DNA from 4 places in the Streptomyces sp. CNT372 genome. Region 4 is predicted to be linked to each of the others. Evidence: riboswitches for the same ligand, from Rfam matches in the RefSeq annotation. Region 4 holds a riboswitch; each other region holds the start of a gene.
What was found. Region 4 has a riboswitch for cyclic di-AMP ahead of C593_RS0108375 (LysM peptidoglycan-binding domain-containing protein). Riboswitches for the same ligand answer to the same signal wherever they lie in the genome.

Region 1 (3,690 bases), on a different contig from region 4:
GGTCGCGCCGGTCGTGGAGGAGAGCGCCAAGGGGGTCGCGCTTCTGCTGCTCTTCTGCTTCCGCCGACGGGAGTTCACCGGAGCGGTGGACGGCATCGTGGTCGCCGGCTTCACCGCGACCGGCTTCGCGTTCACCGAGAACATCCTCTATCTCGGCAACGCCTTCGGTGAGGACCAGGCGTTCGGCACCTCGGGCCTGGGCTCGGTGACCGCGGCGACCTTCTTCGTGCGGGTGGTCATGTCGCCGTTCGCGCATCCGCTCTTCACCGTCCTGTGCGGCCTCGGCTTCGGCCTGGCCGCCGCGACCGCCCGCCGCCGACGTCTCCGCCGGATCGCGCTGCCGCTGCTGGGCCTCCTCCTCGCGATGGGGATGCACGCCCTGTGGAACGGCTCCACCTCCCTCTTCGGGCCGTGGGGCTTCTACGCGGTGTACGGGGCGTTCATGGTGCCCGCCTTCGGGCTGCTGACCTGGCTGACCATCTGGACCAGGCAGCGGGAGCTGCACACGATATCCACGCACCTCCCGGCCTACGCGGCGGCCGGCTGGCTCACCCCGGCGGAGCCGCCGGCGCTGTCCTCGATGCGCGCGCGGACGATGGCCCGGGACATGGCCCGGCGGACGTACGGCCCGGCGGCCGGGCACGCGGTCTCCGAGTACGAGCGGTTGGCCACCTCCCTCGCCTTCCTGCGCCACCGGGCCCACCGCGGCGCGGCGGGCCCGGACTTCGTGGAGCGCGAGCGGGAGCTGCTGCACCGCCTGTGGCTGCGGCGCGAGGTGGCAGCCCCGGCCCTCGCGTACGCGGCCCGGGCGACGGGCCGGACCGCGTACGTGCCGCCGCACCGGGACTACGACGGCTACAACCCGTACCGCACCTGACCGCCGCCGGACCGCTCCCGGCGCCCCGGACGGCCGCGCGCCACGCCCGGGCCGCCGTATCCGGGCAGCCGTGTCCGGGCAGCCACGCCCGGGCCGCCGCGTCCGCGAGCGCGCCCTCGTGGGCTTCCCCGGAGGCGGAGGCCGGGTTCACGGAACCACAACGCCCCGCCCGGAGCCGCCTGTTCAGCGGCACTCCCGGGGCGGGGCGTGGAGGTGGTGTCAGACGCTCAGGCCCTTGCCCTGCAGCCAGGCGAGGGGGTCGATCCCGGCGCCGCCGGGGGTGTGGACCTCCAGGTGCAGGTGCGGCCCGGTGACGTTGCCGGTCGCGCCGACGCGGCCGATGGTCTCGCCGGTGGTGACCTTCTGCCCCGCGCTCGCGGTCATGGAGGACAGGTGCGCGTAGAGCACCTCGGTGCCGTCCTCCAGCTCCAGCAGGATGCGGTAGCCGTAGGAGCCGGACCAGCCGGCCGCCTTCACGGTGCCGCCGTGCACGGCCTTCACCGGGGTGCCGGTGGGGGCGGCGAAGTCCAGGCCGGTGTGCTGCCCGGAGGACCACATGGCGCCGGACTGCCCGTAGGTGGAGGTGAGGGTGTACGAGGAGGTCGGGAGGGACCAGCTCGCGGCCAGCTTGGCGAGGCGCTCCGCCTCGGCCTTCGCCCGCGCGGCCTCCTCGGCCTTGCGCTTCTCCTCCGCGGCCTTCTTCTCGGCCTCGCTCTGCTGCTTCTTCGCCTCGGCGGCGGCCTGTTCGGCGGCCGCCTTCTCCGCGGCGGCCTTGGCTTCGGCGTCCGCCTCGGCGCGCTGCTGCTCGGCCTGCTGGAGGATGCGGGCGCGCAGGGCCTCGCCCGCGTTGGCGCCCTGCTCGGCCCCGGCGACGGTGCCCGTGTCGGCGACCTGGGTCATCGCGGTGAGGGGCGCGTGGGCTGTGGCGGTGTCCGTCCCCGCGTCCTCGGAGATCAGCGAGCCCACGCCCGGCAGGGAATCCGCGTCGGGGAGATTGTCCGTGACGACATCGGGAAGGGATATGGAGACGGCGGGCTTGTCCTGCGCGGTGGCCATGCCACCCGCGCCGACGGCGGCGATGACACCGACGCCGAGGACGGTGGAGCTGCGCGCGAGACCGCCGCGCTGCTTGGCCACGCGGTGCCGGCCGCGAACCGGGCGGATGGACTCCTCGGTGGGATTCCACTCCCCCGGCGAGCGCTCCGGGGCGTCACCGCCGAATCGGGAGGAGACCGACGGAGCCTCGGGAGCAGGCATGTTGGACGCCACGAAGGCGTACTCCTTTCCTTCCTTCTCGCCTACCGGGTTAGCTGACGGGTTCGGAGCAGGAAGGTCTCCTACGGGTGCCTCGGCCGCACAACTGCGCGGCAGAGATGCCCGATTCACCCCAATGAGTGGTTCCCCGGTTCCCTTGCGGAATTCGGCGCGTGCGCGCGGCGCCGCCACTGGCGGCGGCTGGGACGACCGCGCTGCGTTATCGAACGTTAATAGACGGCCGGGTCGGAATCCAAGCCGTTCCCACTGATCGTTAACGACTGTGGCCAGGACTTTCCGGGACAGAAGCAGCCGGAATCGGGCGAGTTGATCACGCTTCGGTCTCGGAAGAATTCTGATGCCCCGTCATATGCCGTATGCGGTGGCACGGGACGGCTACGGACGGTACCTGCGCCGTACCCGTACGCCACGCCGCCCGGCGGTCGCCGCGATGGCGCCCTGTTCGCGGGGCGGGGCCACCACCGGCACCGTGCGGCGGCGCTCCGGCTGCCCGGCGGCCGGCCGGTTCACCGCGAGCAGCGCCATGTCGTCGCTCGACCCGCCGCCCGTGTAGCGGCGCACATCGTCGACGAGGGCGTCCAGCAGATCGTCCGGCTCCGGGAAGATCGCGCCCCGCAGCCGATCGACCGGGTCGTAGAAGACCCCGGAGCCGTCCCGGGCCTCGGAGAGCCCGTCCGTGTAGAAGAGCAGCGTGGAGCCGGCGGGCAGCGGATAGGTCTCGGCCCGGTCGGGCCAGCCCGCCAGGTCCGCCATCCCCAGCGGCAGCGCCGGCTCGGCCGGCTGGAGGAGTTCCACCCGGCCGTCGGCGTGCAGGACCAGGGGGTCCGGGTGGCCCCGGTTCACCAGCCGGACCGTGCTCGCCCCGACGACCTCCCCGTCCCGTACCGCCGGGATCTCCGCCAGCACGGCCGTGGTGAACCCCTCGAAGGACTCCAGCCCCGCCCGTCGCGCGCTCTCCCGCTGGAGCGCCCGCTCCAGCCGCTGCGCCACCTCCTCCAGGCTCCCCTCCTGGTCGGCGGATTCCCGGAACGACCCGATCAGCACGGCGACGGCCTCCACCGCCTCCATCCCCTTGCCGCGCACGTCCCCGACGAACAGCCGGACCCCGTGCTTGGTCTCCTGCACGGCGAAGAGGTCGCCGCCGATGAAGGCGTCCGCCTGGGCCGCCTCGTAGCGGGCGGCGATGTGCAGCCCGGCGATCCGGTCCTCGGGGGTGGGCAGCACGGCCCGCTGCGCGGCCTCGGCGATCACCCGCGCCGAGGCCAGCCGCTCGCTGCCTCTGCGCACCACCCGGTTGACGAGCAGGGCCACGGCGGACACCGTGAAGACCGTGCTGATCTCGGTGAACGAACTGATCTCGGTGACGTTGTCGTCGTAGAAGTGCAGCGCGCTGGTGGCCACCACCGCGGCGATGCCGGTGAGCAGCGTCACCACGAAGGAGGCGAGGGAGGCGGCGATCAGCGGGGCGGCCGCGTAGAGGGGGACGGCGGTGAAGCGGGGCGGGGCGAGCGAGTCGTAGAGCACACCGCCGACGAGCA
Region 2 (3,690 bases), on a different contig from region 4:
GCCGGAAGCGGCGGCGGTAGTGCTCGGCCACCTCCGGGAAGGCCTGGAGGAGGTGCACGGTGGTCATGATGATGTCGTCGAAGTCCAGGGCGTTGGCCTCGCGCAGCCGCGCCTGGTACATCCGGTACGCCTCGGCCAGCGTCTTCTCGAACCCTCCGCCGGAGCCTTCTGCCTGGGAGGCACCCCCGTACGCCTGGTCGGCGAAGGTCTCCTCGTCGATCAGCTCGTTCTTCAGGTTGGAGATCTTGGCGCTGAAGGACTTCGGCGGGAACTTCTTCGGATCGAGGTCGAGGTCGCGGCAGACCAGGGACATCAGGCGCTTGGAGTCGGCCGCGTCGTAGATCGAGAACGAGGAGGTGAAGCCGAGCTTCTTCGACTCGCGGCGCAGGATGCGCACGCAGGCGCTGTGGAAGGTCATCACCCACATCGCGTTGGCCCGGGGGCCGACGAGCTGCTCGACGCGCTCCTTCATCTCCCCGGCGGCCTTGTTGGTGAAGGTGATCGCCAGTATCTGGCCGGGGTGGACGTGCCGGGCGGCCAGCAGGTGGGCGATGCGGTGGGTGAGCACCCGGGTCTTGCCGGAGCCGGCGCCCGCGACGATGAGCAGCGGCGAGCCGGTGTGCACGACGGCCGCGCCCTGCTGCTCGTTCAGCCCTTCGAGCAGGGCGGCGGCGTCCACGGCGGGGCGGGGGGCGCCGTCGCGGTAGTAGCCGTCGCGGGCGGGCGGCACGTCGTACGCGCCCTGGAAGAGGTCGTCCGGGATCGGCTCCGCGGCCGCTTCCCCGGGCGGCGGCGGAGCGTGCTCGTCCCCGTGCGGCTCCTCGTCGGGAGGCGTCAGGCCGGTCAGGAAGCTGTCGTCAAAGAGGCTGCTCATCGCCTACCGAGTCTAGGCGGAGGGACGGACACTCCGGGCCGCGCTTCCGGGAATGCCCGCCGGTGCACGGTGTGTGACCGGACGCCTCCGGGACGGGGTCACAACGACACGCCCCGAGAAAGGTCACGAAAATGTATCGGACATATCGAACACCAACCTTCACAGCACACACACGAATTGGTTAGCGTGCTCGATCAGACGGCCCGCAACCCTCCCGGCGAACCGCGTCGGACGGGCCGGCTGCGCCGAATCCGTACTCCTCGCAGGGCAGTTCGGAACCGGGGACCCAAAAACGCATCAACCGGGGTGAATCGGGCCGCGTTTCTCGCGCCCGTAGGGCATCTTCCGTTCGCCCGAACCCGACAGCTAACCCGGTAGGCGGTCCACGGAAGAAGGAGATGCCGGCCTTGGCGTCGCATCGCAGGACCCGCACACGCACCATCAAGCCCTCCCCCGCCGTCGGTTTCACGACGGCCGCGCTCGCCGGCGTCACACTGCTGTCGACACAGAGCGCGACGGCCGCCCCCGGTGAGCCGAAGCCCTCGATCGAGGACGTCCAGAAGAAGGTCGACGACCTCTACCGTCAGGCCGGAAGCGCGACCCAGGAGTACAACAAGGCCCGCGAGGCGACCGCGGAGAAGCGCCGCGAGGTCGACACCCTGCTCGACCAGTCGGCCGACCGGGCCGAGAAGCTCAACGAGTCCCGCCGCGCGCTCGGCACCTACGCGACGGCCCAGTACCGCACCGGCGCCGTGACCCCGACGGCCGCCCTGATGTTCGCGGACAGCCCGCAGGACTACTTCGACCAGTCGCGGCTCATGGACCGCATGACCGACCAGCAGCAGTCGGCGATCGCGGCCTACGAGACCGAGCGGGCCGCCGCGGCGAAGCAGCGCGCGGAGGCGGGCAAGCGGCTCCAGTCGCTCACCGAGTCGCAGCAGGCCCTGCGCACCAGCAAGCAGACCGTGCAGACCAAGCTGGCCGAGGCGCGTTCGCTGCTGTCCCGGCTGACCGCCGAGGAGAAGGCGCGGCTCGCCGCGATCGAGCGCGAGAAGGAGGCGGAGGCCCGCCGCAAGGCGGAAGCCAAGGCCAAGGCGGAGGCGGAGGCCCGCGCCGAGGAGGAGGCGGAGGCCGCCCGCCGAGCGCAGGAGGACCAGCAGCCGGGGACGGGCACGGGGACGGGGACCGGAACGGCCCCGGGCACCGGCTCCGGCTCCGGCACGGAGGACGGCGGGTACGCGGCCAAGGCCGACAAGGTCCTCGCCTTCGCCCGTGCCCAGATCGGCAAGCCCTACGTGTGGGGCGCCACGGGCCCCAGTTCCTTCGACTGCTCCGGGCTCACCCAGGCCGCGTGGAAGGCGGCCGGCGTGGACCTGCCGCGCACCACGTGGGACCAGGTCAAGGTCGGCACCCGGGTCGCCACGGCCGATCTGCGCCCGGGTGACCTGGTGTTCTTCTACGACGACATCAGCCACGTCGGCATCTACGCCGGAGACGGCACGATGATCCACGCGCCCAAGCCGGGCGCGAACGTCCGCGAGGAGTCCATCTACTCCATGCCGATCCACGGCAGCGTCCGCCCGGCCTGACCGCTACCGGACCTCACCGCACCTCACCGGGCCGCCGGCTCACCGGACCCGCACCTCTCTCCCCCCCCCCCCCCCCGCGCACGCCACGGGCGCGCGGGGGCGGAGCGAGCGCGGAGGGGCGCAGGCGTGGAGGCGCGGGGAAGGTGCACAGGCGTGGAGGCGCGGAAAGGTGCGGAGGGCGCGGGGACCGCTCAGGTCCAGAGCGTCGCGATGAAGACGTTGGCCACCGTCAGGCCGCCGACCGCGCCGAACAGCGCCTTGTCGACCGTCTCCTCGTCCCGCTTCACGTAGACCAGGCCCAGGATCACGACCAGGACGGCCAGCTTGATGCCGATCTTGAGGTTGTTCACCGTCTGGTCGTCCGCCTGGTTCAGGCCCACCAGCGCGACTCCGGTGACCAGCATCGTGACGGCGCCGTGCAGCATGGCCGGCGTGAAGCGCGCGGTGCCGGCGCCTATCGCCTTCATCTGGGTGAGAAAACCGCCCAGCAGCGACGCGATGCCGATGATGTGCAGGGCGACGAAGACATTGATCAGTACGTCCATGGGCCGGAGCCTATGCGGGGCCGGATCACCGCCCCCTGGTCAGGTAACCCTCAGCTCCGTCTCCGGTCGCCGGACCGCCGGTTGCCGATCATCGAGCGGTCACAACACCCGACCGGAACGCACAGGACCGGGCGGGTTCGGACAGTTCCTCACCTTGCGTCACCTCCCCGTGACCTCCGGGTCTAGCGTCCTGCCCCACGCACCACCGGCGACGGCTGGTGCGACGGATGACGGACGACGGATGCACGACCGACGACGGAAGTACGACGGAAGGAACGGCGCCACCGTGGCAGCGCACCGGAAACCCACCCAGCGCCCGCTCACCGGCCCGGCCGTCCGGGCCGCGGCCACCCTGGCCCTCGCGGGCGCGGCGACCACCACCGCGCTGGACTCCCCCGCCGTGGCCGAGCCCCGCCAGACCCCCGCACAGATCAAGGCGAAAGTGGACGCCCTCTACCGCGAGGCGGAGGCGGCGACCGAGAAGTACAACGGCGCGAAGGAGCGGGCAACCCGGTCCCTCGAACAGCTGGACGCCCTGCGCGACGAGGCCGCCCGGCGCACCGAGCGTCTCAACACCTCGCGTGACGCCCTCGGTTCCTTCGCCGGGGCCCAGTACCGCTCCGGCGGCATCGACCCCGGCCTGCGGCTCGCCCTCACCTCCGACCCCGGGGAGTACCTGGAG
Region 3 (3,690 bases), on a different contig from region 4:
TGCGCGGTACCTCCACATGTGTGCGGTCCTGTTGGGGACAGTATTTCCGAGTCTGTCCGGGACTCCGCCGCCGGGTGCCGACCGCGCGTCGCCGCCGTGCGGGCCCGGCCCCCGCTGACTACCGTGGGCGCGGGACGGCGTACGCGCCGTGTCCGCGCCGGGCGACCGGCCCACCCGGACCGACCGACAGAAGAAGCCGACCGACAGAAGAAGGTGCCCGACCATGCCGGGACAACCGCACACGGAGCCATCCGGAGCAGGCCGGGGACGACTCGGCGGGGACATCGGCCGCCGAGTCGGAGTGCGGCGGCGGGAGCTGGGGCTCTCCCGCGAGGAGGTCGCCACCCGGGCCGGATCGGCCCCCGGCTACATCCAGTACCTGGAGGAGAACCCCGCGGCCCCGGGCATGGGGTTCCTGCTGCGGCTCGCGGACGCCCTGGAGACGACGGTCACCGCGCTCACCGGCAGCGGCGCCGACCTGCCGGAGGGGCTGGGGCGGGCGGGCTACCACCCGGAGCTGGTGGAGCTGGCCGCGCCGGAGTGCTGGGACCTCCTCGGGACCCACGGCGTCGGGCGGGTCGCCGTGACCACCCCGGACGGGCCCGCGATCCTGCCGGTGAACTACCTGGTCTCGGAGGGCGAGGTCGCCTTCCGCACCTCCCCCGGGGCCCTGCCCGGCCGGGCCGCCGGCGGCGAGGTCGCCTTCGAGGTCGACCATATCGACGAGGCGTTCAGCCAGGGCTGGAGTGTGCTGCTGGTGGGGGACGCGCGGACGGTGGCGGAGGAAGACGCGGTCCGCCGCCTCGACGAACTCGCTTACAGCGCTCCGTGGGCGGGCGGCGACAGGGAGCTGTGGATCGCCGTCGCGCCGGAGCGGGTCACCGGGCGGCGCATTCTGGTCCGCGGGGCACCTGGAAACGCATAGCTCGCAAAACGGGCATCATTGAGTAAATCACCCCCTCTTTCGAGAGGGGGGCCCTGTGTATTCATGCGGCGCAATGTCCGTTTGTATCCGCAATGGCGTATCTGGCGTTCTTTGTGATCCGTTCCGTGACATCGGTCACGCGCCCGGTCCGCCGGCGCTTCCCGGGCGCCCTCAGAGGGCTTTCCGTGCAAGCGAACTGACGGTCCGTCGGGAAGGGCGCAACATCATTTACCCGCCCTTTAAGATCGCGTACATTGCGGTTGTGAATTCCAGGCTTGTTCCCCGGTGCGCCTCTCGCCTACGGTCACGGCATTCCGGATGGAACGCCGAATCCTGCCGCTGTCCGGATACCCGACCACATCACCCGTAACGGCAGGAGCGGGGGAACCAGGTAAGTCGCCGGACCGGAATCCACACGGAACAACCGGACGGCTCGGGGTGAAGCCGCGCCCAGCGCGGCCGGGCATCTCCAGCCCGAACCCGACAGCTCACCTCGCAGGCGACGGAGAGGAATTCTTCATGCCTGCACACGGCAAGCACCGCCGCCCCGGTACCAACCGCCTGGCCCGCCGCCTCGTCGCCGCCGGCACCGGCGCCGCCGCCCTCGCCCTCCCGGTCCTCGGTGCCGCCACCGCCAACGCCGCCCCCGCCGCCGAGCTCCCGGCCGTCGCGAAGGCCGTCGCGGCCGCCGCCCCCGCGAAGAAGGCGCCCACCACCTACTCCGTGGTCGCCGGCGACTCGCTCTCCGCGATCGCCGCCGCGCACTCCCTGGAAGGCGGCTGGCAGAAGCTCTACCAGGACAACCGCCGGGCCGTCGGCGCCAACCCGTCCCTGATCCACCCCGGCCTGGAGCTGACCGTCGGCGGCAAGGCCGCCACCAAGGCCAAGGCCCCCGCCGAGCGCGCCGACCGCTCCGAGAAGCGCGCCACCCCGGTCGCCCAGAAGGCGGAGGCCGCCCCGAAGGCGTACTCCGACGACCTCGACGGCTGGATCAAGGAATCGCTGGACATCATGGCCCAGCACGGAATTCCGGGCAGCTACGACGGCATCTACCGCAACATCATGCGGGAGTCTTCCGGAAACCCGCTGGCGATCAACAACTGGGACTCCAACGCCGCCAAGGGGACGCCCTCCAAGGGCCTTCTCCAGGTGATCGACCCGACCTTCCAGGCGTACCACGTCCCGGGTACCTCGACGGACAGCTACGACCCCGTCGCCAACATCACGGCCGCCTGCAACTACGCCGCCGACCGCTACGGTTCGATCGACAACGTCAACGGTCCCTACTGACCGACGACGCCGAATTCACGGATTCGGCCTCCGTCCATCGCATTGCAGAAGCCAACGGACGCCGGGAGTCCGGACCGTCACCACACGGTCCGGCCGCCCGGCGTCCGCGCATTCCCCCGCTGACGGCGAGCGCGCCCGCCGCTCCCGGACAGCGCACCAGACCGCGCGGCGGTCCTCCGCCCGCGCTGCAATGGACAGATGACGGCGCCACCCGACGACTGCCTCGCCCGCAACGAGTGGATCTGCGGCGACTACCTCTCCACCCGCGGCGAGATCCTCGTCGACGCCGTGCTCCAGCACCTGGAGCTGACCTTCCTCTCCGTCCTCATCGGGCTCGTCCTCGCCGTACCCCTCGCCGTCGCCGCCCGCCGCTGGGGCTGGGCCGCGGCCCCCGTCCTCGCCCTGACGACGATCCTCTACACCATCCCGTCCCTGGCGATGTTCTCCCTGCTGCTGCCGGTCTACGGACTCTCCGCCACCCTGGTCGTCGCGGGACTGGTCCTCTACTCGCTCACCCTCCTCGTCCGCAACATCCTCGCCGGGCTGCGCGCCGTGCCCGAGGAGACCCGGCAGGCCGCCCGCGGCATGGGCTACGGGCCCGTCCGGCTGCTCTGCACCGTCGAACTGCCCCTCGCCCTCCCCGCCGCCATGGCCGGACTGCGCATCGCCACCGTCTCGGCCGTCTCCCTGGTCACCATCGGCGCGATCGTCGGCCACGGCGGCCTCGGGAACCTCATCTGGTCCGGGATGAACACCTACTTCAAGGCCCAGGTGCTCACCGCCTCCGTGCTGTGCGTGGTCATCGCGGTCGCCGCCGACCTGGTCCTGCTGCTGGTGCAGCGGCTGCTCACCCCCTGGACACGGAAGGGGGCCGCGTGAACACCCTCTCCGCCGCGTGGGAGTGGCTCACCACCGGCTCGAACTGGTCCGGGGACGGCGGCATCACCCAGCGCCTCATCGAGCACCTCTATCTCACCGGCGTCTGCCTCGGCATCAGCTGCCTGATCGCCCTCCCCGTCGCCCTCGTCCTCGGCCACCTCGGCAAGGGCGGCGCACTCGCCGTCAACCTCTCCAACGTGGGCCGCGCCGTCCCCACCTTCGCCGTCCTCGTCCTGCTGCTGCTCAGCCCGATCGGCGGCTGGGGGACCTGGCCCACCGTCATCGCCCTGGTCCTCTTCGCCGTCCCGCCGCTCCTCACCAACGCCTATGTCGGCATGCGCGGCGTCGACCCGGACGTGGTGCGGGCGGCCCGGGGGATGGGCATGACCGGCGCGCAGACCATGGTGCGCGTCGAGGTGCCGCTCGCTCTGCCGCTGATCACCACCGGGCTGCGTATCGCCGCCGTGCAGCTCGTCGCCACCGCCACCATCGCGGCCCTGGCCGGCGGCGGGGGGCTGGGCCGGATCATCACCGCCGGGTTCAACCTCGCCTCGACGCCGCAGGTGGTCGCGGGGGCCGTCCTCGTCGCCGTGTTC
Region 4 (3,690 bases):
TCGATGCGCAGGAGCTGGTTGTACTTGGCGACGCGCTCGGAGCGGGCCGGGGCGCCGGTCTTGATCTGGCCGCAGTTGGTGGCGACGGCCAGGTCCGCGATGGTGACGTCCTCGGTCTCGCCGGAGCGGTGGGACATCATGCACTTGAAGCCGTTGCGCTGGGCCAGCTCGACGGCGTCCAGGGTCTCGGTCAGCGAGCCGATCTGGTTGACCTTGACGAGCAGGGCGTTGGCGGCGCCGTCCTCGATGCCGCGGGCCAGGCGCTCCGGGTTGGTGACGAAGAGGTCGTCGCCGACGATCTGGACCTTGGAGCCGAGGCGGTCGGTGAGGACCTTCCAGCCGGCCCAGTCGTCCTCGAACAGCGGGTCCTCGATGGAGACCAGCGGGTACGCGGCGGCCAGCTCCTCGTAGTACTCGGTCATCTCGGCGGCCGAGCGGGACTTGCCCTCGAACTCGTAGACGCCGTCCTTGTAGAACTCGGAGGCGGCGACGTCGAGCGCCAGCGCGATGTCCTTGCCGGGGGCGTAACCGGCCTCCTTGATCGCCTCGATGATGAGGTCGAGGGCGGCGCGGTTGGAGTCGAGGTTCGGCGCGAAACCGCCCTCGTCGCCGAGGCCGGTGGACAGGCCCTTGGTCTTCAGCACCTTCTTGAGGGTGTGGTAGACCTCGGTGCCCCAGCGCAGGGCCTCGGAGAAGGACTCGGCGCCGATCGGCGCGATCATGAACTCCTGGATGTCCACGTTGGAGTCGGCGTGCGAGCCGCCGTTCAGGATGTTCATCATCGGGACGGGCAGCAGGTGCGCGTTCGGGCCGCCGAGGTAGCGGAAGAGCGGCAGGTCGGACGCCTCGGAGGCGGCGTGCGCGACGGCGAGGGAGACGCCGAGGATGGCGTTGGCGCCGAGGGAGGACTTGTCCGGGGTGGCGTCCAGGTCGAACATCGCCTGGTCGATCAGGCGCTGCTCGGTGGCGTCGTAGCCGACGAGCTCCGGGCCGATCTGCTCGATGACGGCGAGGACGGCCTTCTCGACGCCCTTGCCCTGGTAGCGGTTCTGGTCCCCGTCGCGGAGCTCCAGGGCCTCGAACGCACCGGTGGAGGCGCCGGACGGAACGGCAGCACGACCGGTGCTGCCGTCGTCGAGGCCGACCTCGACCTCGACCGTGGGGTTGCCTCGGGAGTCCAGGATTTCCCGGGCTACGACGACGTCGATGGACGGCACGAGCATCTCCTTCTGGGATGTGACGCGAAATAGGTGCAGAGGTCTGCTTGGCCTTGCGGCAAGAGCCTAACCGCACCGGAGGGAAAGGCCCCCCGATGCCCGCTCCCTGGGACGGAAAAGGACATCAACAGCGGAGAAAGGGGTGGAACCCCAGCCTCCGCGCCCGGGGACCGGTCCGGCGGCGGACCGGCGGCCGTCCCGGAGCCGGTTGCCGGACCTCCGGGGGCGGCCGGGCACCCAGGGGGCGGCCGGGACAGCCGAAGGCCCCTGAGGGCTCGGCGGGCGGGCGGCCCCGGCGCCCGGACGGACGGAACCCCGGCCCGGCGTGTACGGGGGAAGGCACGCCGGACCGGGGTAGCCGGTGCCCGTCGGGGCGGGTGGGGGGAAGTCCGCCCGGTGACGGGAGGGAGGGGTCAGCTCAGGTGGAGCTGCTGACCGGGGTGGATCATGTCGGCGCTCTCCAGGATGTCCTTGTTGAGCTCGAACAGCTTCTTCCAGCCGCCGTCGACCTTCTCGGCCTCGGCGATCCTGCTGAGGGTGTCGCCGGGCTTGACCTTGTACTCGCCGTCGCCCTTCTTGAAGCCCTTGGCCCCGCCCTTCGGCGCGGACTCGGTCTTCGGGGCGGCCGGGGCGGACTTCTTCGGGGCCTCGGACCGCTCGGAGCGGGTGGTCGGGGCCTCGGCGCGCTCCTTCGGCTGCTCGGCGGCGCCGCCGCCGTACGGGGTGCTGGACAGGTTGACGCCGCAGCTCGGCCAGGCGCCCTTGCCCTGGCCCGCCAGGACCTTCTCGGCCACGGCGATCTGCTGGGACTTGGAGGCCTGGTCGGCGGTGGCGGCGTACGCGGTGCCGCCGTACGCGGCCCAGGTGGAGGCGGAGAACTGCAGACCGCCGTAGTAGCCGTTGCCGGTGTTGATGGACCAGTTGCCGCCGGACTCGCACTGGGCGACGGCGTCCCACTCGGAGGCCGTGGCGGCGGAGGCGGAGGTCGCGCCGATCAGCGGGGCGGCGACCGCCGCACCGGTGATGCCCACGAGGGCGGCGACACGGGTCATCTTCGACGGACGGCGGTGCTTGGCGATGCCGGAACGCAGCATGAATCGTCTCCTCACCGACGCCTACGAGGTGAGCTGTCGGGTTCGGGCCGGAAAGGTGCCCGGCCGCGCACTCGTGGTGCGCGGCTTCACCCCAAGCCGTTCTCGGCCCTCCCTCGCGGGCGGCCGGGACCGGCACTTACCTGGGTCCCCCGCTCCTGCCTACGGCGCTGTTCCAGCGACGACTGTTCCCCCCGACCGACGGCAGGATTCGGCGTGACGGTCAGCGGTGCCCACCGGTGGTGAGCGGTTCCGACCGTAAACACACGTCTCCCCGATGTTCAAAGAAGAACATCGGGGAGAAAACGGACGAACCGCCGGGCGAATGCAGGCTGTTTCCGCAGGTCGCGGTCGAGATGACCGAAATCGGCGGGCGAAAGGGGCCAGTTGCGGCAAAGAGACCCTTGTCTCACTTGCACAGAACGGACATTACCCGACGAAACGACAGGGCGAACTACTCCTGCTCCAGGCCGAGATCGAGGCTCTGACCGGGGAGGATGAGGTCCGGGTCGTCGCCCACGGTCGTCTCGTTCGCGGCGTAGAGAGCCGCCCAGCCACCCGGGACCTCCCGGTCGGCGGCGATCGTCCAGAGGCTGTCGCCGTCCTGGACCGTGTAAGTGCCCTCGGGTGCGGCCTCGGTCACGCCGTCACGTGCCGATCCGTCACCTCGTGAGGCATGGTGGCCGTTCTCGCGGGATACGTCCGCATTGTCCTGATCCGTGGCTTCCGAGGCCGGGGGCTCGGTCCCCTCGGGGGCCGGGGTGCCGCGGTGCTTGCCGGTGCCCTCGGGCACGGACCGCTCGCCCTCGGGGACGACGGAGCCGTCGGCGTCCGCGTCGGCGGAGGGGTCCACCTCCTTGGCGGGCTCCCCCTCCTTCTTGTCCGTGGCGTCCGGAGCGCCGCCCTCGGGCGCGCCCGTCCCACCGCCCGTCCCACCGGAGCCGGTGCCGTCGGTGCCGCCGGTCTCGCCGGCCGGGCCGCTCTTCGCCAAGTCGCCGTCCGTCGCGTCGGAGCCGGCGCCGTTGTCCGCGTCCGGGGTGGCGGAGGGGGCGGGCTCGGAGGGGAGCAGGTCGCCGGGCTGGACACCCGGGTCGGCGTCCCCGTCCGCCGTCAGGCCACCCACCACCGCGCACGCCTGCCACGCCTCGGGCCCCTGCGCCTGCAGCACCTTCTCGGCGACGGCGATCTGCTGGGACCGGCTGGCCAGATCGGCACGCTCCGCGTAGGCGGTGCCGCCGAAGTCCTCCCAGTTCTCCTGGGAGAGCTGGAGGCCGCCGTAGTAGCCGTTACCGGTGTCGATCGTCCAGTTGCCGCCGGACTCGCACTCGGAGACCCGGTCCCAGGTGGCGGCGTCGGCAGCGGACGCGGAGCCCGCGCCGAGC

Region 1: it holds a riboswitch for cyclic di-AMP, as region 4 does, so the genes downstream of both, C593_RS0105320 (M23 family metallopeptidase) here and C593_RS0108375 (LysM peptidoglycan-binding domain-containing protein) in region 4, are expected to answer to the same signal.
Region 2: it holds a riboswitch for cyclic di-AMP, as region 4 does, so the genes downstream of both, C593_RS0111395 (C40 family peptidase) here and C593_RS0108375 (LysM peptidoglycan-binding domain-containing protein) in region 4, are expected to answer to the same signal.
Region 3: it holds a riboswitch for cyclic di-AMP, as region 4 does, so the genes downstream of both, C593_RS0120510 (LysM peptidoglycan-binding domain-containing protein) here and C593_RS0108375 (LysM peptidoglycan-binding domain-containing protein) in region 4, are expected to answer to the same signal.

What each region holds. Positions count from the first base shown of each region.
Region 1 covers NZ_KB897777.1:599,220-602,909, reverse strand. Annotated here, with positions in the region: gene C593_RS0105325 (PrsW family intramembrane metalloprotease) at 1-877, shown strand, start outside; gene C593_RS0105320 (M23 family metallopeptidase) at 1,097-2,146, opposite strand; cyclic di-AMP (ydaO/yuaA leader) riboswitch at 2,158-2,313, opposite strand; gene C593_RS0105315 (PP2C family protein-serine/threonine phosphatase) at 2,528-3,690, opposite strand, start outside.
Region 2 covers NZ_KB897780.1:218,422-222,111, forward strand. Annotated here, with positions in the region: gene pcrA (DNA helicase PcrA) at 1-874, opposite strand, end outside; cyclic di-AMP (ydaO/yuaA leader) riboswitch at 1,108-1,270, shown strand; gene C593_RS0111395 (C40 family peptidase) at 1,273-2,463, shown strand; gene C593_RS0111400 (hypothetical protein) at 2,655-3,008, opposite strand; gene C593_RS0111405 (NlpC/P60 family protein) at 3,250-3,690, shown strand, end outside.
Region 3 covers NZ_KB897785.1:44,838-48,527, forward strand. Annotated here, with positions in the region: gene C593_RS0120505 (pyridoxamine 5'-phosphate oxidase family protein) at 224-925, shown strand; cyclic di-AMP (ydaO/yuaA leader) riboswitch at 1,243-1,442, shown strand; gene C593_RS0120510 (LysM peptidoglycan-binding domain-containing protein) at 1,445-2,215, shown strand; gene C593_RS0120515 (ABC transporter permease) at 2,414-3,094, shown strand; gene C593_RS0120520 (ABC transporter permease) at 3,091-3,690, shown strand, end outside.
Region 4 covers NZ_KB897779.1:92,084-95,773, forward strand. Annotated here, with positions in the region: gene eno (phosphopyruvate hydratase) at 1-1,217, opposite strand, end outside; gene C593_RS0108375 (LysM peptidoglycan-binding domain-containing protein) at 1,631-2,311, opposite strand; cyclic di-AMP (ydaO/yuaA leader) riboswitch at 2,315-2,488, opposite strand; gene C593_RS0108380 (transglycosylase family protein) at 2,763-3,690, opposite strand, start outside.